3 regions of the Priestia sp. GS2 genome follow, and region 3 is predicted to be linked to each of the others. Evidence: a T-box and tRNA genes for the amino acid it is inferred to sense, from the RefSeq annotation. Region 3 holds a T-box; the other regions hold tRNA genes.
What was found. A T-box is a leader RNA that pairs with one kind of tRNA and senses whether it is charged. The one in region 3 lies ahead of tyrS (tyrosine--tRNA ligase), so its partner is inferred to be a tRNA-Tyr.
Positions count from the first base shown of each region.

Region 1: it encodes a tRNA-Tyr, which carries the amino acid that the T-box ahead of tyrS (tyrosine--tRNA ligase) is inferred to sense. The anticodon was not compared.
Region 2: it encodes a tRNA-Tyr, which carries the amino acid that the T-box ahead of tyrS (tyrosine--tRNA ligase) is inferred to sense. The anticodon was not compared.

Region 1 is NZ_JAZGJX010000001.1:3,264,020-3,273,377, reverse strand. Features, by position in the region: rRNA gene rrf (5S ribosomal RNA) at 209-324, shown strand; tRNA gene V2145_RS16625 (tRNA-Asn) at 335-409, shown strand; tRNA gene V2145_RS16620 (tRNA-Ser) at 413-504, shown strand; tRNA gene V2145_RS16615 (tRNA-Glu) at 519-593, shown strand; tRNA gene V2145_RS16610 (tRNA-Val) at 612-687, shown strand; tRNA gene V2145_RS16605 (tRNA-Met) at 704-780, shown strand; tRNA gene V2145_RS16600 (tRNA-Asp) at 785-860, shown strand; tRNA gene V2145_RS16595 (tRNA-Phe) at 870-945, shown strand; tRNA gene V2145_RS16590 (tRNA-Thr) at 960-1,035, shown strand; tRNA gene V2145_RS16585 (tRNA-Tyr) at 1,045-1,128, shown strand; tRNA gene V2145_RS16580 (tRNA-Trp) at 1,135-1,208, shown strand; tRNA gene V2145_RS16575 (tRNA-His) at 1,218-1,293, shown strand; tRNA gene V2145_RS16570 (tRNA-Gln) at 1,301-1,375, shown strand; tRNA gene V2145_RS16565 (tRNA-Gly) at 1,384-1,458, shown strand; tRNA gene V2145_RS16560 (tRNA-Cys) at 1,474-1,547, shown strand; tRNA gene V2145_RS16555 (tRNA-Leu) at 1,566-1,654, shown strand; tRNA gene V2145_RS16550 (tRNA-Leu) at 1,684-1,765, shown strand; gene V2145_RS16545 (fructose-1,6-bisphosphatase) at 2,024-3,952, shown strand; tRNA gene V2145_RS16540 (tRNA-Gly) at 4,104-4,177, shown strand; gene V2145_RS16535 (B3/B4 domain-containing protein) at 4,301-4,966, opposite strand; gene queG (tRNA epoxyqueuosine(34) reductase QueG) at 5,077-6,213, shown strand; gene V2145_RS16525 (amidase domain-containing protein) at 6,289-7,179, shown strand; gene trmL (tRNA (uridine(34)/cytosine(34)/5-carboxymethylaminomethyluridine(34)-2'-O)-methyltransferase TrmL) at 7,238-7,738, shown strand; gene V2145_RS16515 (PrkA family serine protein kinase) at 8,070-9,358, shown strand, end outside.
Region 2 is NZ_JAZGJX010000001.1:3,135,765-3,145,122, reverse strand. Features, by position in the region: gene V2145_RS15945 (M48 family metallopeptidase) at 1-944, shown strand, start outside; gene aceA (isocitrate lyase) at 1,344-2,624, shown strand; rRNA gene V2145_RS15935 (16S ribosomal RNA) at 2,949-4,501, shown strand; rRNA gene V2145_RS15930 (23S ribosomal RNA) at 4,726-7,660, shown strand; rRNA gene rrf (5S ribosomal RNA) at 7,841-7,956, shown strand; tRNA gene V2145_RS15920 (tRNA-Glu) at 7,966-8,040, shown strand; tRNA gene V2145_RS15915 (tRNA-Val) at 8,063-8,138, shown strand; tRNA gene V2145_RS15910 (tRNA-Tyr) at 8,151-8,234, shown strand; tRNA gene V2145_RS15905 (tRNA-Gln) at 8,241-8,315, shown strand; tRNA gene V2145_RS15900 (tRNA-Lys) at 8,320-8,392, shown strand; tRNA gene V2145_RS15895 (tRNA-Arg) at 8,399-8,475, shown strand; tRNA gene V2145_RS15890 (tRNA-Pro) at 8,481-8,557, shown strand; tRNA gene V2145_RS15885 (tRNA-Gly) at 8,581-8,654, shown strand; tRNA gene V2145_RS15880 (tRNA-Ile) at 8,659-8,732, shown strand; gene V2145_RS15875 (IDEAL domain-containing protein) at 8,767-9,003, opposite strand; gene V2145_RS15870 (TVP38/TMEM64 family protein) at 9,197-9,358, shown strand, end outside.
Region 3 is NZ_JAZGJX010000001.1:1,169,245-1,178,602, forward strand. Features, by position in the region: gene V2145_RS05970 (iron-containing alcohol dehydrogenase) at 1-715, shown strand, start outside; gene V2145_RS05975 (putative quinol monooxygenase) at 732-1,019, shown strand; gene V2145_RS05980 (substrate-binding domain-containing protein) at 1,085-1,690, shown strand; gene V2145_RS05985 (LysR family transcriptional regulator) at 1,721-2,584, shown strand; gene V2145_RS05990 (MarR family transcriptional regulator) at 2,719-3,231, shown strand; T-box leader at 3,226-3,441, shown strand; gene tyrS (tyrosine--tRNA ligase) at 3,481-4,725, shown strand; gene V2145_RS06000 (DUF3231 family protein) at 4,946-5,947, shown strand; gene V2145_RS06005 (hypothetical protein) at 6,076-6,681, shown strand; gene V2145_RS06010 (DUF1796 family putative cysteine peptidase) at 7,181-7,858, shown strand; gene V2145_RS06015 (aldehyde dehydrogenase) at 7,926-9,221, opposite strand.

The DNA.
Region 1 (9,358 bases), 2.1 Mb from region 3:
GAAGGCGACTGTTCAATTGTGAAAGGCGTTGGAGCTTCTGATAGGGAAACCGCTTTTTGGTTTCAATAACAGAAGTGAAACGACCGAACAATTAGGAGCCGTAGCTAGACAGTAAACTTAGTACTCAGCAAAATGTTATCTAGTTTTGAAAGAATAAAAACTCAAAAAAGTCTTGATTTCTTTCGAAAATGTTGTATAATATAATATGTCTGGTGGCGATAGCAGAGAGGTCACACCCGTTCCCATGCCGAACACGGAAGTTAAGTTCTCTAGCGCCGATGGTAGTTGGGACTTTGTCCCTGTGAGAGTAGGACGTTGCCAGGCTTTATAAGATTCCACAGTAGCTCAGTGGTAGAGCAATCGGCTGTTAACCGATCGGTCGTAGGTTCGAGTCCTACCTGTGGAGCCATTTGGAGAGCTGTCCGAGTGGCCGAAGGAGCACGATTGGAAATCGTGTAGGCGGTTAACGCTGTCTCAAGGGTTCAAATCCCTTGCTCTCCGCCATTTACTTATTAAATGGCCCGTTGGTCAAGTGGTTAAGACACCGCCCTTTCACGGCGGTAACACGGGTTCGAATCCCGTACGGGTCACCATTATTCTTATACATAGTTGGAGGATTAGCTCAGCTGGGAGAGCACCTGCCTTACAAGCAGGGGGTCGGCGGTTCGATCCCGTCATCCTCCACCATTTACATTCTTATCATCGCGGGGTGGAGCAGTCTGGTAGCTCGTCGGGCTCATAACCCGAAGGTCGCAGGTTCAAATCCTGTCCCCGCAACCAAAGTGGTCCCGTGGTGTAGCGGTTAACATGCCTGCCTGTCACGCAGGAGATCGCGGGTTCGATTCCCGTCGGGACCGCCATTATAAGAAGGCTCGGTAGCTCAGTTGGTAGAGCAAAGGACTGAAAATCCTTGTGTCGGCGGTTCGATTCCGTCCCGAGCCACCATCTTATGAAAACATGCCGGTGTAGCTCAACTGGTAGAGCAACTGACTTGTAATCAGTAGGTTGGGGGTTCAAGTCCTCTTGCCGGCACCATGTTTTTCTGGAGGGGTAGCGAAGTGGCTAAACGCGGCGGACTGTAAATCCGCTCCTTCGGGTTCGGCAGTTCGAATCTGCCCCCCTCCACCATCTTATAGGGGTATAGTTTAAAGGTAGAACTACGGTCTCCAAAACCGTCAGTGTGGGTTCGATTCCTACTACCCCTGCCAATTAACACGGCGATTGTGGCGAAGTGGTTAACGCATCGGATTGTGGTTCCGACATTCGTGGGTTCGATTCCCATCAGTCGCCCCATTTTTATTGGGCTATAGCCAAGCGGTAAGGCAACGGACTTTGACTCCGTCATGCGTTGGTTCGAATCCAGCTAGCCCAGCCATATAATATGCGGAAGTAGTTCAGTGGTAGAACACCACCTTGCCAAGGTGGGGGTCGCGAGTTCGAACCTCGTCTTCCGCTCCATATTTTGAATAAAGTGGCGGCATAGCCAAGTGGTAAGGCAGAGGTCTGCAAAACCTTTATCACCGGTTCAAATCCGGTTGCCGCCTCCATTATTCACAATAAGTCCTGCCGGGGTGGTGGAATTGGCAGACACACAGGACTTAAAATCCTGCGGTAGGTGACTACCGTGCCGGTTCAAGTCCGGCCCTCGGCACCATTTATATTATTTCTGCCTTTTTTTATTTTGCCAGTGTGGCGGAATTGGCAGACGCGCACGACTCAAAATCGTGTTCCTTCGGGAGTGTCGGTTCGACCCCGACCACTGGTATTAGTTTTTACATAAACGGTAATAAAGTCAAGACTTCAACATCTCTGTTGAAGTCTTTTTTGTTTTCTTTATTTACTCAACCGCTTAAATGTTATGGCAGGTTAAATAAAATTTGTAAATTAGTTAACAAAATGTAATTCATCTCTCTAGAAGTCGAGTCTGAAGAGGTGTACAATAAGTACTAAAGATTAAAGACTCATGCAGTAAGCATATTTCGCTGCTGAGGTGATAAGTTAGTGTGAAAGGGGATACATAGTTTTGAACGTAAATTATTTAGATTTACTGGCTAAGAAGTACGATACGGAAGAGAAAGTTGTCACGGAAATTATTAATCTAGAAGCAATTCTTAATTTACCAAAAGGAACAGAGCACTTTGTAAGTGATTTACACGGCGAGTATCAGGCCTTTCAGCACGTATTACGAAATGGGTCAGGAAACGTAAAAGAAAAGATTAAAGATTTATTTAAGGATACTTTATCTCAACAAGAAATCAATGAATTTGCGACGCTTGTTTACTATCCAGAAGAGAAGCTGAAGATTATCAAGGCAAACTTTACTCGCAAGCAAGAGCTACGTGATTGGTATACGACAATGATTAATCGCATGCTTGATTTAGTGTTGTATGCATCATCGAAGTATACACGTTCAAAGGTACGTAAAGCCCTACCGGAGCAGTTTGCTTATATCATTGAAGAGCTTTTATATAAAACAGATGAATTCACGAATAAAGAGCATTATTATCATAAAATTGTGCAGCAAATCATTTCGTTAGGACAAGCTGATAAACTTATCTCGGGACTGGCCTATACAATTCAGCGTTTGGTTGTCGATCATTTGCATGTCGTTGGAGATATTTATGATCGTGGTCCCGAGCCTGATAAAATCATGGAAACTCTTATTAACTATCATTCTGTCGATATTCAGTGGGGAAACCATGACGTTCTTTGGATTGGAGCTTTTGCAGGTTCGAAAGTATGCTTAGCCAATATTGTTCGTATTTGTGCACGTTACAATAACTTAAATATTATTGAAGATGCGTATGGTATTAACTTACGACCGCTTCTAAACTTAGCAGAAAAATATTATGATGATAATCCTGCTTTCCGCCCAAAAGAAAATGTAGGTTCGCAACTATCTGAACATGAGCGTTTACAGATTACAAAAATTCATCAGGCTATCGCAATGATTCAGTTTAAACTTGAAATGCCAATTATTAAAAGACGCCCGTATTTTAATATGTCAGAGCGACTATTGCTTGAAAAAGTTAACTATGAAACAAATGAAATTACACTTGGAGATAAAACGTATCCTATTGAAAACGGATGTTTTGCAACTGTGAACTCTGAAAATCCACAAGAACTCTTAGAGGAAGAGGAGCAGGTTATTGAGAAATTATTGTTTTCAGTTCAACATTCTGAAAAGCTAGCAAGACATATGAACTTTCTTATGAATAAAGGAAATCTTTATCTAAAATATAACGGTAACTTACTTATCCATGGGTGTATTCCTTTAGATGAAGAAGGAAATATGGAAAAGATGACGATTGAAGGCAAGTCTTATTCTGGTCGTCAGCTGTTAGATGTGTTTGAGCAATATTTACGCTCTGCTTTCGCCCATCCGGATCAGACGGATGATTTAGCAACTGATATGGTTTGGTATTTATGGACAGGTGAATATTCATCGTTATTTGGAAAACGAGCGATGACGACGTTTGAGCGCTATTTTATTAAAGAGAAAGCAACGCATAAAGAAAAGAAAAATCCATATTATTACCTTCGTGAAAAAGAGGATATGTGTCGTCGAATATTAGCTGATTTTGGGTTAAATCCAGACCATGGTCATATTATTAATGGTCACACGCCTGTGAAAGAAATAGAGGGTGAAAATCCTGTTAAAGCAAATGGCAGAATGATTGTCATTGATGGTGGATTTTCAAAAGCATATCAATCACAAACTGGAATTGCAGGATATACGTTATTGTCTAATTCTTACGGCATGCAGTTAGTTGCTCATAAGCACTTTAACTCTAAAAAAGATATCTTATTGGACGAAGCTGATGTACTATCCGTTAAGCGACTGGTTGATAAAGAGTTAGAAAGAAAAATGGTAAAAGAAACAAATGTAGGTGAACAGATATTAGAAGAAATTTCAGTTTTAAAAGCTTTAAGAGATTATCAATATAGCTAAGAAATGTGCTTTGCAAGATGGCTTGCAAAGCACATTTTTTATAGAAAATTAATAGTTCGTTAATATCTTCACATAAATTTAATAGAAGGGTTGCAATTCATGTCGAAAGGTATTATAATTAATGTTGTTAAGAGATAATACAACTTTATCTGCGGGTGTAGTTTAATGGTAAAACCTCAGCCTTCCAAGCTGATGTCGTGAGTTCGATTCTCATCACCCGCTCCATACATATTGTGATCACAACGCAGTATCTTGTTTACCAAAAACAAGGTGTTGCGTTTTTTATATTTTTAAGGTTATAGTGAATGAAAAAAGACGTTTATCTACTATAGATAAACGTCTTTGTGATTAGTTGATAAGCGAATAGGAAGCTTCTCCACCATGAATTTGTGTAAACATAGTGCTCAGAGAATCAGTTAGTTTTAAAGAGCTTTCATTGGATAGAGAAGGTTTTAAGAAGATGATTTGAAGTGCTTCAGACGTCTGTTCAGAAACGGGAGCTCGATTGGAGTCCACATAAGGACTTCCGAATGGACCTTTTTCATCTGATAATACAATTTTATTATGCAGAGATACTTCTCGACCATTAATTGCACGATAGCTTTCATCTTCATTCCCAAGACGTAACGAAATGTTTCCTTTTAAACAGCTTTTATCGTAAATGCCTAAAGGTACTTCGTATTGAAGAGAAAAGAAGTTATTTAAGTCTACAGCTGAATTAATGGTCGGCAAGTACGTTTGTTTTTGAATTCGACGAAATAATGCTTCAATTGAGGGACGATATTTGCTTGGGTCCGTTCCAAACTCCTTAAACACGCTTCTCCATTCTTTAATTCCTTCAAAAGAAGTGATGGCTTTATCTTGTAAATCAAAATAAATTGATTCTTGAAAGAGTCGTAATCTGCCTTTTAACATTTGTGGAGCTTCGCTTACTTCAATATTTTGATATTGAATAATACCTAGTTTAATATCATTATTTTTTTCTTTGATTTCTGATGAAATAATAACGTTCATATAAAATACCACCTTTTCATTTGTAAGTTATGTATAGAGTAGAATTGTTCCAGTGAAAATGATAATAAAAGCAATTCTACGCATTGAATTTTAAAAGGAGAATAGCATAAATGGATTTTCAACAGTTAAAAAAAGAAGTAATTGCCTATAGTAAAGAGATAGGTATTGATAAAATTGGTTTTGCTAGTGCGTCAACATTTGAGACGTTAAAAGATCGCTTATTAAAACAACAAGAATTAGGCTACGCTTCAGGGTTTGAAGAACCTGATATTGAGAAACGTACGAATCCAACGCTCCTGGTTCCAAAAGCGAAGTCAATCATTGCCATTGCTCTTGCATATCCTTCTAAAATGCCTGGTGCACCAAGAAGTACAAAAGAAGACCGAAGAGGCATTTTTTGTCGTGCTTCTTGGGGACAAGATTATCATACCATTTTACGAGATAGGCTCCAAAAACTTGAGTCATTCTTAAAAGAAAAGGTTCAAGGAGTTGAAGTGAAATCTATGGTGGACACGGGCGAGCTATCTGACCGTGCCGTTGCTGAGCGAGCTGGGATAGGCTGGAGTGGAAAGAATTGCGCGATTATTACGCCCGAGTTTGGTTCATACGTCTATTTAGGTGAAATTGTTACGAATATACCATTTGAACCAGATCAGCCAATTGAAGATCAGTGTGGTACTTGTAATAAATGTGTTGAGGTATGTCCAACAGGTGCATTAGTCACAGGAGGACAGCTTAACTCTCAGCGCTGTATTGCTTTTTTAACTCAAACAAAAGGTTTTTTGGCAGATGAATTTCGAGACAAAATTGGCAATCGCCTATACGGTTGTGATACGTGTCAAACGGTATGTCCTGAAAATAAAGGAAAAGACTTTCACTTTCATCCCGAAATGGAACCAGATCCTGAAATCGCAAAGCCGAAATTAAAGCCATTGTTAACAATGAGCAATCGTGAGTTTAAAGAAAAATATGGTCATGTATCAGGCTCTTGGCGTGGAAAAAAACCAATTCAACGTAATGCAATTATCGCACTTGCTCATTTTAAAGATGAAACGGCTATACCTGATTTGATTAAAGTAATGAAAGAAGATGTGCGCCCTGTAATAAGAGGAACAGCAGCTTGGGCATTAGGGAAAATTGGCAACGACGAAGTGTTGCCTCTGCTGGAACAATTAAAAGAAAAAGAGTCAGATGAAGAAGCAAAGCAAGAATTTGAAAAAGGCATTGCCCTTTTAGTAAAGTCATAGAAGTTGAAATTGTTGTGTTAAAAGGTAAGCTGTTCATCATAGCGTATAGTAAAAGCAGAGAAAAGTGGTGAACAGATGCTAGCAAAGAAAAATGTTCTATATACATTGATGAAAGCCAAAGCAAACGGCTACGTGAATCAAGTAATCAGCGAGGACTTTAAGCCTTTTATTGAACATGAATACGAGCTTAAGCAGTCTTTACTGAGAAAAAGAAAAGTAGAAGTTGTGAAGTGTACGGTTAAAGGAGCTATTCATAATGTTCAGAACGAAAACGAGGAAACAACTGTTACGTATCACGTACACAAACGATTTCTATGTAAGCAAGATGATTTATTTTATGTAGAAGAAGACGTAGAAGAGCGATGCGCATTATTTTATAAAGATACGCTTATTCATGATAAATTGCTTCCTATTCATATAGATGAAATAGATGATTTAGAATTCATTATTGATGATAAGGAAGAGGTAGCTAATCGAAATGGATATTATAATCGTCTAGCAGCAGTACAGTATGCAGAAACATATTGGAATACGCCTAATCCAGCTTATAAATACTTTGAGGTAAACTGTACGAATTATATCTCTCAGTGTTTACGAGCAGGAAAAGCACCAATGAGGGGGCAACATAATCGAAGCAAAGGCTGGTGGCTTAGTAAAGATAATTGGAGCTATAGCTGGGCAGTGGCACATTCGATGCATAGTTATCTTCAAAGCTCAAAACAAGGACTGCGGGCCATTAAAAAAAGCTCAGTTAAAGAGCTAGCAATGGGAGATGTCATTTGCTATGATTTTGAAGGCGATGGCAGGTGGAACCACACGACAATTGTGGTGGCAAAGGATGCGGACGGGATGCCTTTAGTTAATGCTAATACGTATAATAGCCGCATGCGCTATTGGGCTTATGAGGATTCGACGGCCTATACGCCAAATATAAAGTATGCTTTCTTCCACATTACCGATCAATAAATAGCTCTTTTGTTTTGAAAAGTTAATGGTATAATGATGAATAGATTTGTATTTAGAGGTGACTATTTTGGGACTACATGTTGTTTTATATCAACCAGAAATTCCAGCTAACACTGGTAATATTGCGAGAACTTGTGCAGCAACGAACACAACTTTACATTTAGTTCGTCCACTAGGCTTCTCTACGGATGATAAAATGTTAAAGCGCGCAGGCTTAGATTATTGGGATTATGTTGAGGTTGTCTATCATGATTCGCTAGAAGAAATTTTTGAAAAGTATCCAGAAGCAGCATTTTACTTCATTACCAAATTCGGAAAGAAGCCGCATTCATCATTTGACTATAGCAATGTGGAAAACGATCACTTCTTTGTGTTTGGGCGCGAAACAAGTGGCTTACCTGATGAAATTATTGAAGCGAATATGGATAGATGTTTGCGTTTGCCAATGACGAAAAACGTTCGTTCTTTAAATTTATCAAATACGGCAGCTATTTTAATTTATGAAGCACTACGACAACAAGAATATGGCGACTTATTAAGAGAAAATCCCCTTGATTAAGGGGATTTCTTTTTTTACAAGGATGACTGTTCTATGTAGGTTAATTCTATTTGCGCTTTACTCCAGGCTTGTCATTGTAACCAGCCGTAAAAATTGCTGATAAAAAAGCAAGTGATACACCTAAAACTAATAGTAACCTCATCGATAGAGCCTCCTTTATTTTTCTTTCATGCTCCTACTAATTATTATAGCTAATTCACGGGATACTGTGAATCTTTAATGTAGACAAAATTCTGAATTTCTTAATTTAAAAAGCATGTTCAAACATTTTACTGCATAGATTGTATTAATCTTGTTCACTAGCACCAGAACTAGTAGGGGAGGTCCTTTAATGGATATATTAAAGAAAATTGAAAAATACCGTGAAGCAGAGAATCGACTTAAATGGGAAGGTACATTTGAAGAATATTTAAAACTAATTAAAGATGAGCCTTTAATTGCTCAGCCAGCGCATTCAAGGGTCTACAATATGATTAAAGATGCAGGAATTGAAGATGTCAATGGGAAAAAGCAATATAAATTTTTCAGTGAACAAATGTTTGGTCTAGAAGAATCGCTTGAAAGGCTGGTTGAAGAGTACTTCCATCCTGCAGCGAAACGGTTAGATGTCCGGAAGCGTATTTTATTACTTATGGGGCCAGTTAGTGGCGGGAAATCAACGCTTGTTACAATGCTAAAAAGAGGGTTAGAAGCGTATTCGTTAACGGATCGTGGAGCTGTTTATGCCATCAAAGGATGCCCAATGCATGAAGATCCGCTTCATTTAATTCCACATCATCTGCGTCGAGACTTCTATGAAGAGTACGGCATTCGAGTTGAAGGCAACTTATCACCTTTAAATACAATGAGATTAGAAGAAGAATATGGCGGCAGAATTGAAGACGTCATTGTAGAAAGAATCTTCTTCTCTGAAGATAAGCGTACGGGGATTGGTACATTCAGTCCATCTGATCCAAAGTCTCAGGATATTGCTGACTTAACAGGAAGCATTGACTTTTCAACTATTGCCGAATACGGATCAGAATCAGATCCACGGGCATATCGATTTGACGGAGAGCTAAATAAAGCCAACCGAGGAATGATGGAGTTCCAAGAGATGTTAAAGTGTGATGAAAAGTTTTTATGGCATCTACTATCTCTTACTCAAGAAGGGAACTTTAAAGCAGGACGATTTGCTTTAATTAGTGCAGATGAATTAATCGTCGCACATACAAATGAAACGGAGTATCGCTCCTTTATCTCGAATAAGAAAAATGAAGCCTTGCATTCACGTATTATTGTTATGCCGGTTCCATATAATTTAAAGGTTAGTGAAGAAGAGAAAATCTACGAAAAAATGATTCGAGAAAGTGACGTATCCGACGTGCATATCGCACCACATACGCTGCGCATTGCTTCCATCTTTACAACGCTAACCAGACTAAAAGAACCGAAAAAAGGCGATATTGATTTATTAAAGAAAATGAGATTATATGATGGCCAATCTGTTGAAGGCTATAATGATGCAGACGTGGAAGAGTTGAAGAAAGAACATTCGGATGAAGGCATGAGTGGAATTGATCCGCGTTATGTCATTAACCGAATTTCATCAACCATTATTCGAAAAGATATTAAATCAAT
Region 2 (9,358 bases), 2.0 Mb from region 3:
ATGTATTCTGGCTATCGTTGCTTTTACAAGTATTTACGTTCCCGCTTGATTGGATTAGTTACAAATTATCGATGGCGTATAATATTACAACGCAGCCTTTTACAAGCTGGATGAAGGATGTGACCACTGACTTTTGGGTAAGCCTTGTTATGATGTGGGTAATCGTGTTTGTTCTATATACTTTAATCACCAAGTCCCCAAACAGGTGGTGGTTTTATGCATGGTTATTATCAATTCCTTTTACTTTATTTATCACATTTATTCAGCCGGTTGTCATCGATCCTTTGTATAACGATTTTTATCCGTTAAAAGATAAGCAGCTAGAAGAAAAAATTCTCCGCTTAGCAGATGAAGCGTCCATTCCTACGGATCATGTATATGAAGTGAATATGTCCGAAAAGACAAATTCAATGAACGCGTATGTAACAGGGATAGGTGCAAACTCAAGAATTGTACTTTGGGATACTACTTTAAATAAACTAAGTGATAATGAAATTTTATTTATCATGGCTCATGAAATGGGTCATTACGTGAAAAAGCATATCTATGTTGGAATTGCCAGTGCTCTAGTGCTTTCTTTGGTTGGGTTATGGGTGACAAAGAGGCTGGCGGACATGATAATGCGTAGATGGGGAACTAATATAAAGGTTAAATCGTTGCAGGATGTATCATCATTACCGCTAATTTTGCTATTACTCTCTGTTCTTACGTTTGCGGTTAGCCCAGCTACAAACTTATTGTCCCGGCATCATGAAGTGCAATCAGATACGTATGCTTTAGAATTAACAGAAGACAAGGAAGCTGCGATTAAAACGTTTCAAGAACTTAGTCGTTCGGGTCTATCTCAGGTAAACCCTCCGTTTCTTGTGAAAGTATTTCGTTATAGCCATCCAACCATCTTAGAGAGAATCGAGTTTATGGAAGAGCATAATAAAGAAGAATAACTGTTATAAGGAAAGTAAATATTACTGAAAAACCACTAACAGCAAGGGTTTTAGGCGTAGAACTCTTGCTTATATAGAAAATTTGTAAAAGCAAGGGTTCATCTTTTGAATATACTGTTATATAATAATTTTTGTATAAGGTTATCTGTTTTATAACAAAGTGATAAGGAGGAGTTGTGGTTCTCATAACATTTAAAGTTATAAAAATAGCGGAATATTTCATATTACTTAACAAAGAAGCGGATGCATCCCGCTATACGCTGAATAAGATCCCACTTTCATTCTTGTAACTCTCACACTTATAAAGTTGATGTATTGTTTCTAAACAAATGCATGCAAGCGAATTAGTAGCTAATAGGAAAGCTAAAAAGAAGAGAAAATCGCAAGGGGGATATTAAAGTGAACGATTTAAGAGTAAAGCAATTAGAGAATAGTTGGAAAAATGATGAGCGTTGGAGTGGAATCGAAAGACCTTATTCAGCAGAGAAAGTAATTGGTTTAAGAGGCTCCATAGATATTGAACATACATTGGCTAGAAGGGGTGCCAATAAATTTTGGAATTTGCTTCAAACAGAAGACTACATTCATGCGTTAGGAGCATTAACTGGGAATCAAGCCGTTCAGCAAGTAAAGGCAGGGTTAAAGGCTATTTATTTAAGCGGATGGCAAGTAGCGGCAGATGCCAACTTATCCGGCCATATGTATCCTGACCAAAGTTTGTATCCAGCTAATAGCGTTCCCCATGTTGTAAAAAGAATTAATCAAGCGCTCCAACGTGCCGACCAGATTCAACATCTAGAAGGAGAAGGAGAAGTTGATTACTTTGCTCCAATTATTGCAGATGCTGAAGCTGGGTTTGGCGGACAACTCAACGTATTTGAGTTGATGAAAGGTATGATTGAATCAGGTGCATCTGCGGTTCACTTTGAAGATCAGTTATCTTCAGAGAAGAAATGTGGTCATCTTGGAGGAAAAGTCTTGCTTCCTACCCAAACGGCGGTTAAAAACTTGATTGCTGCTAGGTTAGCGGCAGATGTTATGGGAGTTCCTACTATATTAATTGCACGTACGGATGCAGATGCTGCAGATTTAATCACAAGTGATATTGATCCGGTTGATAAGCAATTTATTAGAGGAGAGAGAACTGCAGAAGGTTTTTATCGTACAAAAGCAGGGCTAGATCAAGCGATTGCTAGAGGATTAGCTTATGCACCGTATGCTGATTTAATTTGGTGTGAGACATCTGAGCCTAATTTAGCACAAGCACAACAATTTGCGGACGCAATTCATGAAAAGTTCCCTGGTAAAATGTTAGCGTATAACTGTTCACCTTCATTTAACTGGAAGAAAAAGCTGGATGCAAAAACGATTGAAAAGTTTCAAAGAGAAATTGCAAAGATGGGTTACAAATTTCAATTTGTTACGTTGGCGGGCTTCCATGCGCTTAATCATAGCATGTTTGAATTAGCTAGAGGCTATAAAGATAGAGGTATGGCGGCTTATTCGGAGCTGCAAGAGAGAGAGTTTAGTAGTGAAATAAATGGCTATACGGCAACAAGACATCAAAGAGAGGTAGGTACGGGTTACTTTGATGAGGTTGCTCAAGTTGTATCAGGTGGTACATCGTCTACAACAGCACTAAAAGGTTCAACGGAAGAAGAGCAGTTTACCAGCAAATAATAGAAAAACCAAAAACACAAGTGAAAGCCACTTGTGTTTTTTTATTGTGAGTAAAAATTACCCCTTTAATATAATTGAAAATTTAAACTTATTATTTAGGGATTGCCAAGTAGTATTTCATTTGTTATATTAATAAATGTTCTTAACGAACAGGTAACAAACAAGTTAAGAATGAAACAAAAAACAAAAAAGTTGTTGACAACAAGTTGATAACTTGGTAAGATAGTAAAGTCGTCTGAGAGCGACGGTTGAACTTTGAAAACTGAACAAAGCGACAAACGTCAACGTTAATTTTTTTAAACTTTTATGAGCAAGTCAAACATTTCTTCGGAGAGTTTGATCCTGGCTCAGGATGAACGCTGGCGGCGTGCCTAATACATGCAAGTCGAGCGAACTGATTAGAAGCTTGCTTCTATGACGTTAGCGGCGGACGGGTGAGTAACACGTGGGCAACCTGCCTGTAAGACTGGGATAACTCCGGGAAACCGGAGCTAATACCGGATAACATTTTCTCTTGCATAAGAGAAAATTGAAAGATGGTTTCGGCTATCACTTACAGATGGGCCCGCGGTGCATTAGCTAGTTGGTGAGGTAACGGCTCACCAAGGCAACGATGCATAGCCGACCTGAGAGGGTGATCGGCCACACTGGGACTGAGACACGGCCCAGACTCCTACGGGAGGCAGCAGTAGGGAATCTTCCGCAATGGACGAAAGTCTGACGGAGCAACGCCGCGTGAGTGATGAAGGCTTTCGGGTCGTAAAACTCTGTTGTTAGGGAAGAACAAGTACAAGAGTAACTGCTTGTACCTTGACGGTACCTAACCAGAAAGCCACGGCTAACTACGTGCCAGCAGCCGCGGTAATACGTAGGTGGCAAGCGTTATCCGGAATTATTGGGCGTAAAGCGCGCGCAGGCGGTTTCTTAAGTCTGATGTGAAAGCCCACGGCTCAACCGTGGAGGGTCATTGGAAACTGGGGAACTTGAGTGCAGAAGAGAAAAGCGGAATTCCACGTGTAGCGGTGAAATGCGTAGAGATGTGGAGGAACACCAGTGGCGAAGGCGGCTTTTTGGTCTGTAACTGACGCTGAGGCGCGAAAGCGTGGGGAGCAAACAGGATTAGATACCCTGGTAGTCCACGCCGTAAACGATGAGTGCTAAGTGTTAGAGGGTTTCCGCCCTTTAGTGCTGCAGCTAACGCATTAAGCACTCCGCCTGGGGAGTACGGTCGCAAGACTGAAACTCAAAGGAATTGACGGGGGCCCGCACAAGCGGTGGAGCATGTGGTTTAATTCGAAGCAACGCGAAGAACCTTACCAGGTCTTGACATCCTCTGACAACTCTAGAGATAGAGCGTTCCCCTTCGGGGGACAGAGTGACAGGTGGTGCATGGTTGTCGTCAGCTCGTGTCGTGAGATGTTGGGTTAAGTCCCGCAACGAGCGCAACCCTTGATCTTAGTTGCCAGCATTAAGTTGGGCACTCTAAGGTGACTGCCGGTGACAAACCGGAGGAAGGTGGGGATGACGTCAAATCATCATGCCCCTTATGACCTGGGCTACACACGTGCTACAATGGATGGTACAAAGGGCTGCAAGACCGCGAGGTCAAGCCAATCCCATAAAACCATTCTCAGTTCGGATTGTAGGCTGCAACTCGCCTACATGAAGCTGGAATCGCTAGTAATCGCGGATCAGCATGCCGCGGTGAATACGTTCCCGGGCCTTGTACACACCGCCCGTCACACCACGAGAGTTTGTAACACCCGAAGTCGGTGGGGTAACCTTTATGGAGCCAGCCGCCTAAGGTGGGACAGATGATTGGGGTGAAGTCGTAACAAGGTAGCCGTATCGGAAGGTGCGGCTGGATCACCTCCTTTCTAAGGATTTTTACAAGACGTACGTTTTGAAGCTTTGTTCAGTTTTGAGAGTTCAATCTCTCATTAATAGAAAGTACATCACTTTCTTCTTATCTAATAAGAAGAATTTTGAGTGCGATTGTTCTTTGAAAACTAGATAACAGTAATAGCTGAGGAAAAGTGAAACTTTTCTTTAATCAAACCAATAAATAACGCAACGCAAGTTGCACCATTTATTCGCTAATGGTTAAGTTAGAAAGGGCGCACGGTGAATGCCTTGGCACTAGGAGCCGATGAAGGACGGGACTAACACCGATATGCTTCGGGGAGCTGTAAGTAAGCTTTGATCCGGAGATTTCCGAATGGGGAAACCCACTGTTCGTAATGGAGCAGTATCTTTATCTGAATACATAGGATATTGAAGGCAGACCCGGGGAACTGAAACATCTAAGTACCCGGAGGAAGAGAAAGCAAATGCGATTTCCTGAGTAGCGGCGAGCGAAACGGAATTAGCCCAAACCAAGAGGCTTGCCTCTTGGGGTTGTAGGACACTCTATACGGAGTTACAAAGGAACGAGGTAAATGAAGAGGTCTGGAAAGGCCCGTCAAAGAAGGTAACAACCCTGTAGTTGAAACTTCGTTCCCTCTTGAGTGGATCCTGAGTACGGCGGAACACGTGAAATTCCGTCGGAAGCTGGGAGGACCATCTCCCAAGGCTAAATACTCCCTAGTGACCGATAGTGAACCAGTACCGTGAGGGAAAGGTGAAAAGCACCCCGGAAGGGGAGTGAAAGAGATCCTGAAACCGTGTGCCTACAAGTAGTCAGAGCCCGTTAATGGGTGATGGCGTGCCTTTTGTAGAATGAACCGGCGAGTTACGATCCCATGCAAGGTTAAGTTGAAGAGACGGAGCCGTAGCGAAAGCGAGTCTGAATAGGGCGTTTAGTATGTGGTTGTAGACCCGAAACCAGGTGATCTACCCATGTCCAGGGTGAAGTTCAGGTAACACTGAATGGAGGCCCGAACCCACGCACGTTGAAAAGTGCGGGGATGAGGTGTGGGTAGCGGAGAAATTCCAATCGAACCTGGAGATAGCTGGTTCTCTCCGAAATAGCTTTAGGGCTAGCCTCACGTAGTGAGAGTCTTGGAGGTAGAGCACTGATTGGACTAGGGGCCCCCAACGGGTTACCGAATTCAGTCAAACTCCGAATGCCAAAGACTTATCCGTGGGAGTCAGACTGCGAGTGATAAGATCCGTAGTCAAAAGGGAAACAGCCCAGACCACCAGCTAAGGTCCCCAAGTATACGTTAAGTGGAAAAGGATGTGGAGTTGCTTAGACAACCAGGATGTTGGCTTAGAAGCAGCCACCATTTAAAGAGTGCGTAATAGCTCACTGGTCGAGTGACTCTGCGCCGAAAATGTACCGGGGCTAAACGTATCACCGAAGCTGTGGATTGACATCTTTGATGTCAGTGGTAGGAGAGCGTTCTAAGTGCTGCGAAGCTAGACCGTAAGGACTGGTGGAGCGCTTAGAAGTGAGAATGCCGGTATGAGTAGCGAAAGACAAGTGAGAATCTTGTCCACCGAATGCCTAAGGTTTCCTGAGGAAGGCTCGTCCGCTCAGGGTTAGTCGGGACCTAAGCCGAGGCTGAAAAGCGTAGGCGATGGCCAACAGGTTGATATTCCTGTACCACCTCCCCGCCGTTTGAGTAATGGGGGGACGCAGGAGGATAGGGTAAGCGCGCTGCTGGATATGCGCGTTCAAGCAGTTAGGCTGATGAGTAGGCAAATCCGCTCATCATAAGGCTGAGCTGTGATGACGAGGGAAATATAGTACCGAAGTTCCTGATTCCACACTGCCAAGAAAAGCCTCTAGCGAGGCGGGAGGTGCCCGTACCGCAAACCGACACAGGTAGGCGAGGAGAGAATCCTAAGGTGATCGAGAGAACTCTCGTTAAGGAACTCGGCAAAATGACCCCGTAACTTCGGGAGAAGGGGTGCTCTGGTAGGGTGTATAGCCCGAGAGAGCCGCAGTGAATAGGCCCAGGCGACTGTTTAGCAAAAACACAGGTCTCTGCGAAGCCGCAAGGCGAAGTATAGGGGCTGACGCCTGCCCGGTGCTGGAAGGTTAAGAGGAGGGGTTATCCTTTGGGAGAAGCTCTGAATCGAAGCCCCAGTAAACGGCGGCCGTAACTATAACGGTCCTAAGGTAGCGAAATTCCTTGTCGGGTAAGTTCCGACCCGCACGAAAGGCGTAACGATCTGGGCACTGTCTCAACGAGAGACTCGGTGAAATTATAGTACCTGTGAAGATGCAGGTTACCCGCGACAGGACGGAAAGACCCCGTGGAGCTTTACTGTAGCCTGATATTGAATTTTGGTACAGCTTGTACAGGATAGGTAGGAGCCTGAGAAGCCGGAGCGCTAGCTTCGGTGGAGGCGTCGGTGGGATACTACCCTGGTTGTATTGAAATTCTAACCCGCAGCCCTGATCGGGCTGGGAGACAGTGTCAGGTGGGCAGTTTGACTGGGGCGGTCGCCTCCTAAAGAGTAACGGAGGCGCCCAAAGGTTCCCTCAGAATGGTTGGAAATCATTCGTAGAGTGTAAAGGCACAAGGGAGCTTGACTGCGAGACCTACAAGTCGAGCAGGGACGAAAGTCGGGCTTAGTGATCCGGTGGTTCCGCATGGAAGGGCCATCGCTCAACGGATAAAAGCTACCCCGGGGATAACAGGCTTATCTCCCCCAAGAGTCCACATCGACGGGGAGGTTTGGCACCTCGATGTCGGCTCATCGCATCCTGGGGCTGTAGTCGGTCCCAAGGGTTGGGCTGTTCGCCCATTAAAGCGGTACGCGAGCTGGGTTCAGAACGTCGTGAGACAGTTCGGTCCCTATCCGTCGTGGGCGTAGGAAATTTGAGAGGAGCTGTCCTTAGTACGAGAGGACCGGGATGGACACACCGCTGGTGTACCAGTTGTCTTGCCAAAGGCATCGCTGGGTAGCTATGTGTGGACGGGATAAGTGCTGAAAGCATCTAAGCATGAAGCCCCCCTCAAGATGAGATTTCCCATAGCGCAAGCTAGTAAGATCCCTGAAAGATGATCAGGTTGATAGGTCAGAGGTGGAAGCACGGTGACGTGTGTAGCTGACTGATACTAATCGATCGAGGACTTAACCAAATTAGAAAAGCGAAGGCGACTGTTCAATTGTGAAAGGCGTTGGAGCTTCTGATAGGGAAACCGCTTTTTGGTTTCAATAACAGAAGTGAAACGACCGAACAATTAGGAGCCGTAGCTAGACAGTAAACTTAGTACTCAGCAAAATGTTATCTAGTTTTGAGAGAATAATCTCAATTCATGTCTGGTGGCGATAGCAGAGAGGTCACACCCGTTCCCATGCCGAACACGGAAGTTAAGTTCTCTAGCGCCGATGGTAGTTGGGACTTTATCCCTGTGAGAGTAGGACGTTGCCAGGCATTTAAATTGGCCCGTTGGTCAAGTGGTTAAGACACCGCCCTTTCACGGCGGTAACACGGGTTCGAATCCCGTACGGGTCACCACTTATTTTTATATAAGAAATTTGGAGGATTAGCTCAGCTGGGAGAGCACCTGCCTTACAAGCAGGGGGTCGGCGGTTCGATCCCGTCATCCTCCACCATTTATTTAAGCTGGAGGGGTAGCGAAGTGGCTAAACGCGGCGGACTGTAAATCCGCTCCTTCGGGTTCGGCAGTTCGAATCTGCCCCCCTCCACCATTTTATTGGGCTATAGCCAAGCGGTAAGGCAACGGACTTTGACTCCGTCATGCGTTGGTTCGAATCCAGCTAGCCCAGCCATTAAGAGCCATTAGCTCAGTTGGTAGAGCATCTGACTTTTAATCAGAGGGTCGAAGGTTCGAGTCCTTCATGGCTCATATTAAGCGCCCGTAGCTCAATTGGATAGAGCGTTTGACTACGGATCAAAAGGTTAGGGGTTCGACTCCTCTCGGGCGCGCCATAGAACGGGAAGTAGCTCAGCTTGGTAGAGCACTTGGTTTGGGACCAAGGGGTCGCAGGTTCGAATCCTGTCTTCCCGACCAGGAAATATTCTTGACTTATATATGCGGGTGTAGTTTAATGGTAAAACCTCAGCCTTCCAAGCTGATGTCGTGAGTTCGATTCTCATCACCCGCTCCATAACGGGCCTATAGCTCAGCTGGTTAGAGCGCACGCCTGATAAGCGTGAGGTCGGTGGTTCGAGTCCACTTAGGCCCACTAAAAAAGAGCATCTAGTTAAGATGCTCTTTTTTCATGTAGATGTTCTTAAAAGAGATTGATATTGAAGAGACAAGTCATAAAATGCAGTACGATCTCGTTCATCTAATGCATAGTTAATTTGCGTTTCTAAAATGGTTTTTTTGTGTTTAAATAAGGCATCGTCAATAAGCATGTCAATGTACATATCAAGCACGTTATCAGCTTCGCGAATTTTTCTTTTGCGAGCGAGGGATTTCATCATCTCGGCGTACGATTTTTCATTGTTCATCCATCATCACCTCTGCAGCCTTTTTCTTAGTATATAGAGTAAGGAACAAAAAAACAACTAATTTTCTAAATTTTTAGACTTATTTTATTGTATAGTGACCAGACAAATATAAATGTTTGAGCACCTTTTGTTTCGGTAATGAAAGTAGTACAATGTTGATTAAGTTAGTAGTCATCAGTTAGGAGATTAAGTAATGGACTTTGATAAAATTAAAGAATACTTAACGCTTGAAGGTGTGCTTGAACTTTTAGAAGAATATCAATCATTTGGTATTATACCGGGACTATTACTTCCTATTCTTGAAGCATTTATTCCGATTTTACCTCTGTTTGCTTTTGTTATGGCAAATGCTGCT
Region 3 (9,358 bases):
TATCACCAACTGGGAAACAAATGAAAAGCGTTCGTTTGGATCAATTCATACTTATCCGAAGTTTAGCATTTTAGATCCACAGCTTACGTATACTGTACCTCAAGATCAAACGGTATATGGAATCGTGGATATTATGTCTCATGTATTTGAGCAATATTTTCATGCTTCTCAAAATGCGCCTCTTCAAGAGCGTATCGGTGAGTCAATCCTTCGCACAATGATTGAAACCGCTCCGAAACTTATGAAAAATCTAGAAAGCTATGAGCACCGTGAAGTTATGCTCCTTAACGGAACTTTTGCGCTAAACGGCACGCTTTCAATGGGGGTAAAAACTGATTGGGCTACGCATATGATTGAGCACGCAGTGTCTGCTGTCTATGATATTCCCCACGGCGGAGGTCTTGCTATTTTATTCCCTAACTGGATGGAATTTGTTGCTAGTCAAAATCCAGCCAAAGTAGCACAGCTTGGAGAACGAGTGTTTGATATTAATCGTGAAGGAAAAGAAGATTCACAAGTTGCAAGTGAAACCATTGCTGCTTTACGTACCTTCTGGACTTCAATTGGAGCACCTTCTAAGTTAGCTGACTACAATATCGATGATGAAAAGCTAGATTTAATGGCAGATCGTTCAATGGTTCGCGGTGAAACATTAGGAAGCTATGTTCCCCTTCGTAAAGAAGACGTAAAAGATATCTTACGTCGCTCTTTGTAAGGAAGGAATTTATTCAATGGAACCAGTTATTATCCATGCAAAGTTAAAAGCCAAAAAGGGCTATGAAGAAGAATTGCAAAAAGCTGTTGCTCATGTTGTTCAACCTTCTAAGCAAGAAGAAGGCTGCATTCTTTATGCTGCTCACTCGTCTAAAGAGGAAAAGGGCACAGTTATTTTCTATGAACGCTGGGCTTCAGAAAAAGCTTTTCAGCTTCATATTAACTCCTCTCATTATCAACAATACCGAGAAGCTATTCGAGACATTATTGAGTTGAGAGAAGTACACCAACTCCGGTTATTTTAAATGAAAGCATCGCTTCTGAAAGGAGCGGTGCTTTGTTTATGTGTATAAGAAAGGATATGTATACTATGGAATCTTGTCATCAAATTCGTATGGGGGCTCCATCTGAGTTTTTTGTTAAAAGAGCGTTAAATTACCTTTGTCAGGCGAACTGTCGCTATGATATTCAATTTGGTCTTACCTATCCACTGCTAGAGGAACTTGTAGAAGGTAATCTTGATGCCGTGTTGGCGACAAAGAAATATGAAGTAGATGGTGTAAACTACTTAAAAATTGAGGAAGAGAAGTTCGTGATTGTAGCACCGAATAGTTTTGAAGCAATTCCGGCAAGTAATAGAAAAGCGTGGCTGGAGCAACAGAACTGGATTAGTTATGGTAGAGAACTTCCTATTATTCGACGAATTTGGAAGCAACATTTTAATGAAAGAGCAGAAATGGAACCTTTTCACGTTATTCCTGACTTAAGAGGAATTCTAAAAGGCATAGAAGCGGGTATGGGAATGAGTGTCTTGCCGACATATTTGATTGAGCAATCCGTTGCTGAAAAAAAGTGCCAAGTTCTTTTCTTAGACCTAGCTGTTACAAATCAAATTTACTTAGCTTACCGAAATGCAGAGGTTGTGAAGCCAATTGTCCAAGCTTGCGACGAAAAAGTAGCACTTTTGGTATACTAAAGATAAGTTTATAAGCTCGGAGGATAGAACATGATTGATTTTGAATGGTACCGCAGTTTTATTAGCATATATAAACATCGTTCAGTATCCGCTGCTGCTAGAGCACGTATTTTGACACAGCCTGCGATGAGTCAGCATTTGTCTGCATTAGAAGCGGAAGTAGGAGAACCTCTTTTTATTCGAGCACCACGTAAAATGATTCCAACAGATAAAGGAAAAGAACTTTATACCAAAATTGTTCCCTTGATTGAAAGTCTTGAGACAGCGTCTCTAGAACTTCGGCATGAGTCTTCCTCGTTAGCGCCGGTTATGCGAATTGGGTCACCTGTTGAATATTTTACAAAAGGATCTCTTCCCAAAATTAAAGATTTGAATCTGCGCTTTACCGTTCAGTTTGGAGTCGCACAGATTCTATTAGAAAAGCTTGAGCGAGACGAAGTAGATTTCATTATTACAACTCAAAAGCTTCAGCAGGCTGGAATTGATTGTGTGAAAATTGAAGAGGAAACGTTTGTGGTTGCTGCTCCCGCTCAGCTTGAAGAGCCAAGCTTACAACAGGATGAACTAGAAGTATGGTTGAAAAAACAAACGTGGCTCACATATGGCTTGGAGCTTCCGATTATTAGAAGATACTGGCGCGAGCATTTTAAAAAGCGTCCGGATATTCAGCCTTCTCACGTTATTCCAGATTTAAGAGCCATATTAGAAGCAATTGAGCAAGGTATGGGTATAAGTATCCTACCAACATATTTAATTCAAGATTCAATTGCACAAAACCGCTCTAAAGTATTGTTTTCAACGATGTGCGTATCGAATACAATTTATGCAGCTTATAAATCGGATCATAAAAGCCATCCAGCGTTTCAAGAGACACTTTTGAAGCTGCAAAAATAGCATGAAGCCCCGTGTTGGCTTCATGCTATTTTTATAGTAGGGCTTGCTTTTTAGATGAAACTATAGTTTAATTACACCTATACAAATTAATCGTTAGGTAGCTAATGATTCTGAAAATTAAAGGTAAGGTGCGAATGGATAAGAAAAATAAATATAAACATCGAATAGAAGAAGTAGATCGCTTAAAGGTTTTATCTGAAAGTCTAGGAAAAGACGTTGATTTACACGCAGTAGCGGTTGCTACAAACCTCTACCGAGCAGCTCAATCTTTACGTATTGTAATGGAACGGGACGTACTCTCAGCTCATAAGCTATCGTGGACTGCATTTTCATTATTATATGATGTGTGGGTATGGGGTCCGATGGAAACAAAAGAATTAGCTGCTTCTTCAGGCGTTACGACGGCCACAATTAGTACTATTACGAATACATTAGAGCGCAAAGGCCTATGTGAGCGCAGTGCTGATCCAAGAGATCGACGGCGTGTTAGCATTAGCTTAACAAAGAAAGGTGAACAAGTAATCAAAGAGCTGTATCCAAAATTTCATCAAGGTGAAAAGAAGCTTGTTCATTCAATGGAAGTAAGTGAGCAAGAACGGCTAGCTGAGCAGCTTCGCTATATAATTCAAAATATTAATAACGTATAGGCATTGAGAGGATCTTAGTAGCTTTTATCTCCCTATTTTCAGAGAGCCAGTGGACGGTGTGAACTGGTATATAGATAAAAGTGAATTACATTCCTTGAGCTTTCTTTGTGTAGAAGCAAAGAACGGTGAAGAGCCGTTAAAAAATGAAGTGGAAGAGAGGGAACTCTCTTCAACAAGGGTGGTAACGCGTGTAAGAACCACGTCCCTTATTTAGGGGCGTGGTTTTTATTATTTTAAGGAGGAAGTAAAATGGAAAACTTTTTAGCGCAAGCAACAGAGAATCAAAAAGAAGAGATTGAAAGGCAGTACAAATTATATAGTGTTGGGACTCAGGAAATTATCCCTGCCGATGAGCTGAAACAAAAAGTAGCAAAGTCAATTGTAACAGGTGTACCGCTAAAAATTAAGCTGGGATTAGATCCTTCAGCACCCGATGTTCACTTAGGGCATACAGTCGTATTAAATAAGCTTCGTCAATTTCAAGAAAATGGGCATGTTATTCAGCTTTTAATTGGTGATTTCACAGGTAAAATTGGTGACCCAACCGGCAAGTCTATTGCGAGAAAACAATTAACCGATGAGGAAGTCAAACATAATGCGAAAACGTATTTTGAACAATTTGGAAAAGTGCTAGATATGAACAAAGTAGAACTTCACTATAATTCCTCTTGGCTATCAAAGCTTAATTTTGAAGATGTCATTAATTTGGCAGGGAAAATTACCGTATCACGCTTATTAGAGCGAGATGACTTTGAAAAGCGTTTAGGAGAAGGAAAGCCAGTTTCTCTTCACGAATTCTTCTACCCACTTATGCAGGGATACGATTCTGTAGAACTAGAATGTGACATTGAGCTTGGTGGAACCGATCAGCACTTTAATATTTTAATGGGACGTCACTTTCAAGAGAAGTATGGAAAAGAAAAGCAAGTGGCCATGCTTATGCCTTTATTAGAAGGGTTAGATGGAATAGAGAAGATGTCTAAATCTAAACAGAACTATATTGGTATCGATGAAGAACCTTGGAATATGTACGGAAAAGCAATGTCAATTCCAGATGAGCTCATGATAAAGTATTACAAACTTGCTACGGATGTCCCTTTAGAAGAGATTGAGGAAATGGAACGAGGTTTAACAATAAACACGAAACATCCTAGAGATGTAAAGATGCAGCTGGGGAAAACGATTGTGCGAATGTACCATGGTGAAAAAGCTGCACAAGAAGCTGAGAATCATTTCAAAACGGTCTTTCAAAAAGGAGCTTTACCTGATGATATTCCGGTGGTGAACTGGAGAGGTTCAGAACAACTTCCCATTATTGAACTATTGGTTGAACTAGGACTTCAAACCTCTAAAAGTGAAGCGCGTCGAATGATAAAAAATGGTGGAGTAAAACTAAATCAAAAAAAAGTGACAGATGAAAATTTACAAGTAGCAATAGAAAATGACTTGATTGTCCAAGTAGGCAAAAGAAAATTTGTTCAGCTTAAAAAATAATGGAAAAAGCTCTCATAATAGAGAGCTTTTTTTATGGACTACATATTATGATTAAAAATGTAAATAGTAGTAGTATCAAAAAAGTAAAGATAGAGAGAAAAGTGTCCAATTTAGAAGCCATGCTATTTAGTAGAGCTTTTGCAGGAGTTACTCAGAATTTACATAAAAAAATAATCGAAAATTTTTTATTTATCCTGATAAAGTATAGGGGGCAACATACATGACAAGTCATATACCACTTAGTTCAAGCGAACTAGCAACACTATGGATGACATATCAACAAAAAACAATGTCTCAGCGGCTACTGGAACATTTTATTGAGCATGCAGAAGACGAAGGCGCCAAAGAAATTTTAACATCTACCCATAATAAAATTGTTCACTATATAGGAAGAATAAAGCAAATTTTCGAACAAGAAGGAGCGGTTGTACCCGTTGGATTTACAGAGCAAGACGTGAATCCAGGGGTGCCAAAACTTTACGATCATCTATTTGACATTATGTTTTTACGCTTATTAAAGCAAATGAGCATGGGATTGCATACACTTCATTTAAGCATGGCACAACGTGATGATGTCGTATCTCTATATCAAGAGCTAACAGGATTTACGCAAGGTGTATATAGCCAATGCGTAGATTATTTACAAAAAAAAGGTGTTCTAGTGAGACCACCTGTGGTATCCATGCCAAAAGAAGTAAAGTTTGCTAAAGGTACGGGGTATATGAATGGCATAAAACTGTTTTCTGAAAAGCGAGCGCTTAATACGGTGGAAGTAGCGCATATTCATTATGCAGTCGACACAAATATTTTAGGTATGCAAATGATAACAGGCTTTGCACAAGTGGCGAATGAGCCTGAAGTACGTAAATACTTTATTAAAGGAAAAGAATTATCAAAGAAAATTGTAGCTAACTATACGCAGCTACTTCTCGCTAGTGATATTCAAGCTGCATCAACGTGGGCTGGTAAAGCGACAAATTCTCAAATAGCACCATTTTCAGATAAACTCATGATGTACTGTACAAGTATTTTCTGCAGCTTCGGATTGGGAAGCAATGCACTAGGAACTGCATTTAGCTTACGAAATGATCTTCCACTATCTTTGATTGATACGGCGAAAGATATCTTAACCTATGGTCAAGATGGCGGAAAAATCATGGCGAAAAATGGTTGGATGGAAGAACCACCCCAGATGGAAGATCGAATCGATTTAACAAAATAAAAAAAGTAAAAAAAGTGAAAGACAATCGTTTGTACATGGTAGAAATTACCCTTCATTTCAGTTATTATAAAAGGAAAATGAGTTGTTAGATAATTAGGTGGCTAACCGTAATAGGGTAGGGGAAATCAATGTTAAAAGAAACGGTAAAAGAGTATATTAAAGAAGAACTAAAAGGTTGTTCTGGACAAGAAGTAGAGCTTTATGAAGAGGAGAAGATTTTTGCAATGAAAAATGAATTAATTCCAGAAGGCGTCACAATCTCTTCCAAAAGTGATCACACTCGATTTGCGGACGCGTACGTGGAGAGAGTAGACAAAGAGTCTGAAAATTTATTATCTGAAGAAGCTGCTAGTACATTCTTAAAAGAGTCAATTCAATATGTGAAAACCCATCCAAAAGAGTTTATTTATATTGAATGTCAATCATTTGATGTGATTCGTGTTGAAGGGGTTTCTGTAGAGCTTGATGATGTGTTTCGTACCTATAAAGTGCTTTTCGGACTGCGCCAGCCAAAAAAAGTAGGTTCTCATATTAAAGCATTTTTAACAAATGAGTTAGCAGAAGGACAAAATAGCTTCCAAGCACTATTTAATGATAAAGACGGCATGTGGGACATTAATATTGATATTGAATCAATGACGGGGTTTGATGAAAGCCTTTCTCTACATGATACATTCGAGTTAATTTATCACGTATTGTTTGAATTAGTACAATATATTGAGGAACAAAAATAAAAAATGAGAAAAGCGCCTTTTAATTAATGATATATCCAAACTATCTTGAGTTAACTACTTTTGATGGTTTGGATATTTTTTGTTGGTTCGAAAAACCATTAAACAAACTGGGGGGGAAGGGAGTAGCTTTAGCACAATGAAACGAGATTGTCCCAACAAACTAACTACTATAAAAAAGTATAATGAGTTATCTTTGGGAAGGAATTAGTTCGTGATATTCCAGCCTCAGTTTTCTATTGAAGAGCTGTTCTACCAGCCGTTCTTTTAAACAAGTTTGATAAAAAAGCTGGATTAATAACAAGGAAGAGATAACTGAATGATTTCAGAGCATGGCTTCTTATGTGGACTGTATCGTTAAAAATGAAGTCTTTATTTACATGGGATAAAAATTAAATCTACTTCTTTGTGGGAAAAAATTCAAAAAATATTCGTTTGTCCAAGCTTTTTTGGCCCTTCACCATATGATAATAATAAACTAAATAAAGTAAGGTGAAGGAAGTTGAACTTAGAGGAACTCAAAGGTTCTTATCACGTTGTTTTAAGTTTGGGAAGTGCGTGTAACCCTGCTTCAAAACTGAAAGAGTATAATCTCCGCACATTTTCTGGACCGCTGGATTGGAAAGTTACTCTGTTTCTGTCAGATGTAAACCGATTATTAAAGAATCGATTTCAAGGGTTTATGGAATTAAGAAATATGATGCTTTTAGATGATACGGACTTTTTCTTTAACGAAGAAGAAGCTGAAAAGGAAGAAAATGCTAATGAAAGTAAGTTAGTTAGATCTTATTTTGTAAAAGATACGCTGTATAACGTGATTTCCGTACATGATTTCCCTATTGTTCAACAGCAGCATTGGCATGCCACATATCCAGCATTTAGAAGAAAGTTAGTGTTTCGCATACGTCGCTTTTTACACGCAATCAAAAAGAGTCCATCCATTTTGTTTGTTCGCTGGGCTGGGTCATATGAAGAAGCCGCTGAATTACAAGAGACAGTTAAAACGATGACACGAGGTAAGTTTTCTATTCTTTTACTGTGTCCAGAAGATGGGTTTCAGGGAGTGGAAGAGTTAAATTGGGATTTAAAGCACGTTTGTGCACTAAAAGTACCGAATATTCCGTTTGATGATGACACGTGGCGATACGTACTGAGCGGTATTACATTAGCAAAGCAATAGTGTACGTTTTCAGTAAGACAAAAAAGCTATCTCGGTATAAGTAACCGAAATAGCTTTTTTAATTGATTTAACGGATTAGCACGCTTTTAAAGTGTGAAAATGTATCGAAGCTTGCTTTTCCATGATAAGCGCCCATTCCGCTTTCACCCACTCCACCAAAAGGTAGGTAGTGAGAAGTCATATGACTAATTGTATCGTTTACAGCAGAACCGCCAAACGATAAGTTATTTAAAATATAGTCCTGTACCCTTTGGTCTTGTGTAAATACATAAAGAGCTAGCGGATTTGGACGATTACGAACAGCTGCTATAACTTCTGATAACTCGTCATATTCAATAATAGGTAAAATCGGACCGAAGATCTCGTCCTGCATAACCGAATCGTCAAATGAAATCTCATCAAGAATTGTTGGTTCAATGAAAAGCTTAGAACGATCGCTATTTCCTCCAGCAACAAGCTTACCATTATCTAAATAGTTAGTTAGACGCTCGAAATGTTTTTCGCTAACAATATGTGAAAAATCTAAATCAGATGAAATGTTTTCACCATATGAAGTTATAATTACTTCTTTTAGCTTTTCAATTAAAGCTTGCTTACTATTTTTTTGTACAAGGATATAATCTGGTGCTACGCATGTTTGTCCAGCATTCGCAAACTTTCCGCGTGCAATACGGACTGCAGCTTCTTCTATATTTGCATCACTATGAACGATGGTTGGACTTTTTCCTCCCAATTCAAGGGTAGTAGGTGTTAAGTATTCAGCTGCAGCTTTTGCAACAATTTTACCTACAGCCGTACTCCCTGTGAAGAAGATATAATTAAAGTTTTCCTTTAATAAAGCAGTGCTTGTTTCTACTTCTCCTTCTACTACGCATAGGTACTCTTCAGGGAAGTTTTCGTTAATGAGTGCAGCAAGTAAACTTGATGTTCTTGGTGTCAATTCAGATGGCTTTAATACCGCACAGTTACCAGCAGCAATGGCTCCGGCAAGAGGAGTTACAGCTAATTGGAAAGGGTAGTTCCAAGGTGCGATTACAAGCGCAACACCGTAAGGGTCGGGTTGGATAAAGCTTTTTGCACCTTCGTGAGTAGCTGGTGTTGGTACTTCTTTAGTAGCTGCCCATTCTTCGAGATGTTTTAGTGTAAATTCAATCTCTCCTAATACTAAACCAACCTCTGCGCGCTTAGCTTCCGCTTCTGGCTTATTTAAATCTGCTTTTAGCGCATCTAAAATATCTTGTTCATGATTTTGAATTAGCTCTTTTAACTTTGTTAGTGTTTCAATTCGAAATGCAACGTCTTTTGTTTTACCACTGTAAAAGAATGAACGCTGTTTTTTGACAAGTTCTTGGTAGCTAGTCATTTTAATAGTCCCCTTTAACAATCGTTATTTAATTGTAAATGTAAATGATAATCTGTAGCCCAACTAACATTCCCGTTTTGATTAGAGTCTAATCATCTAAGTCAAAGATAGAAATGGTATTCTATTTAATTTTGTGC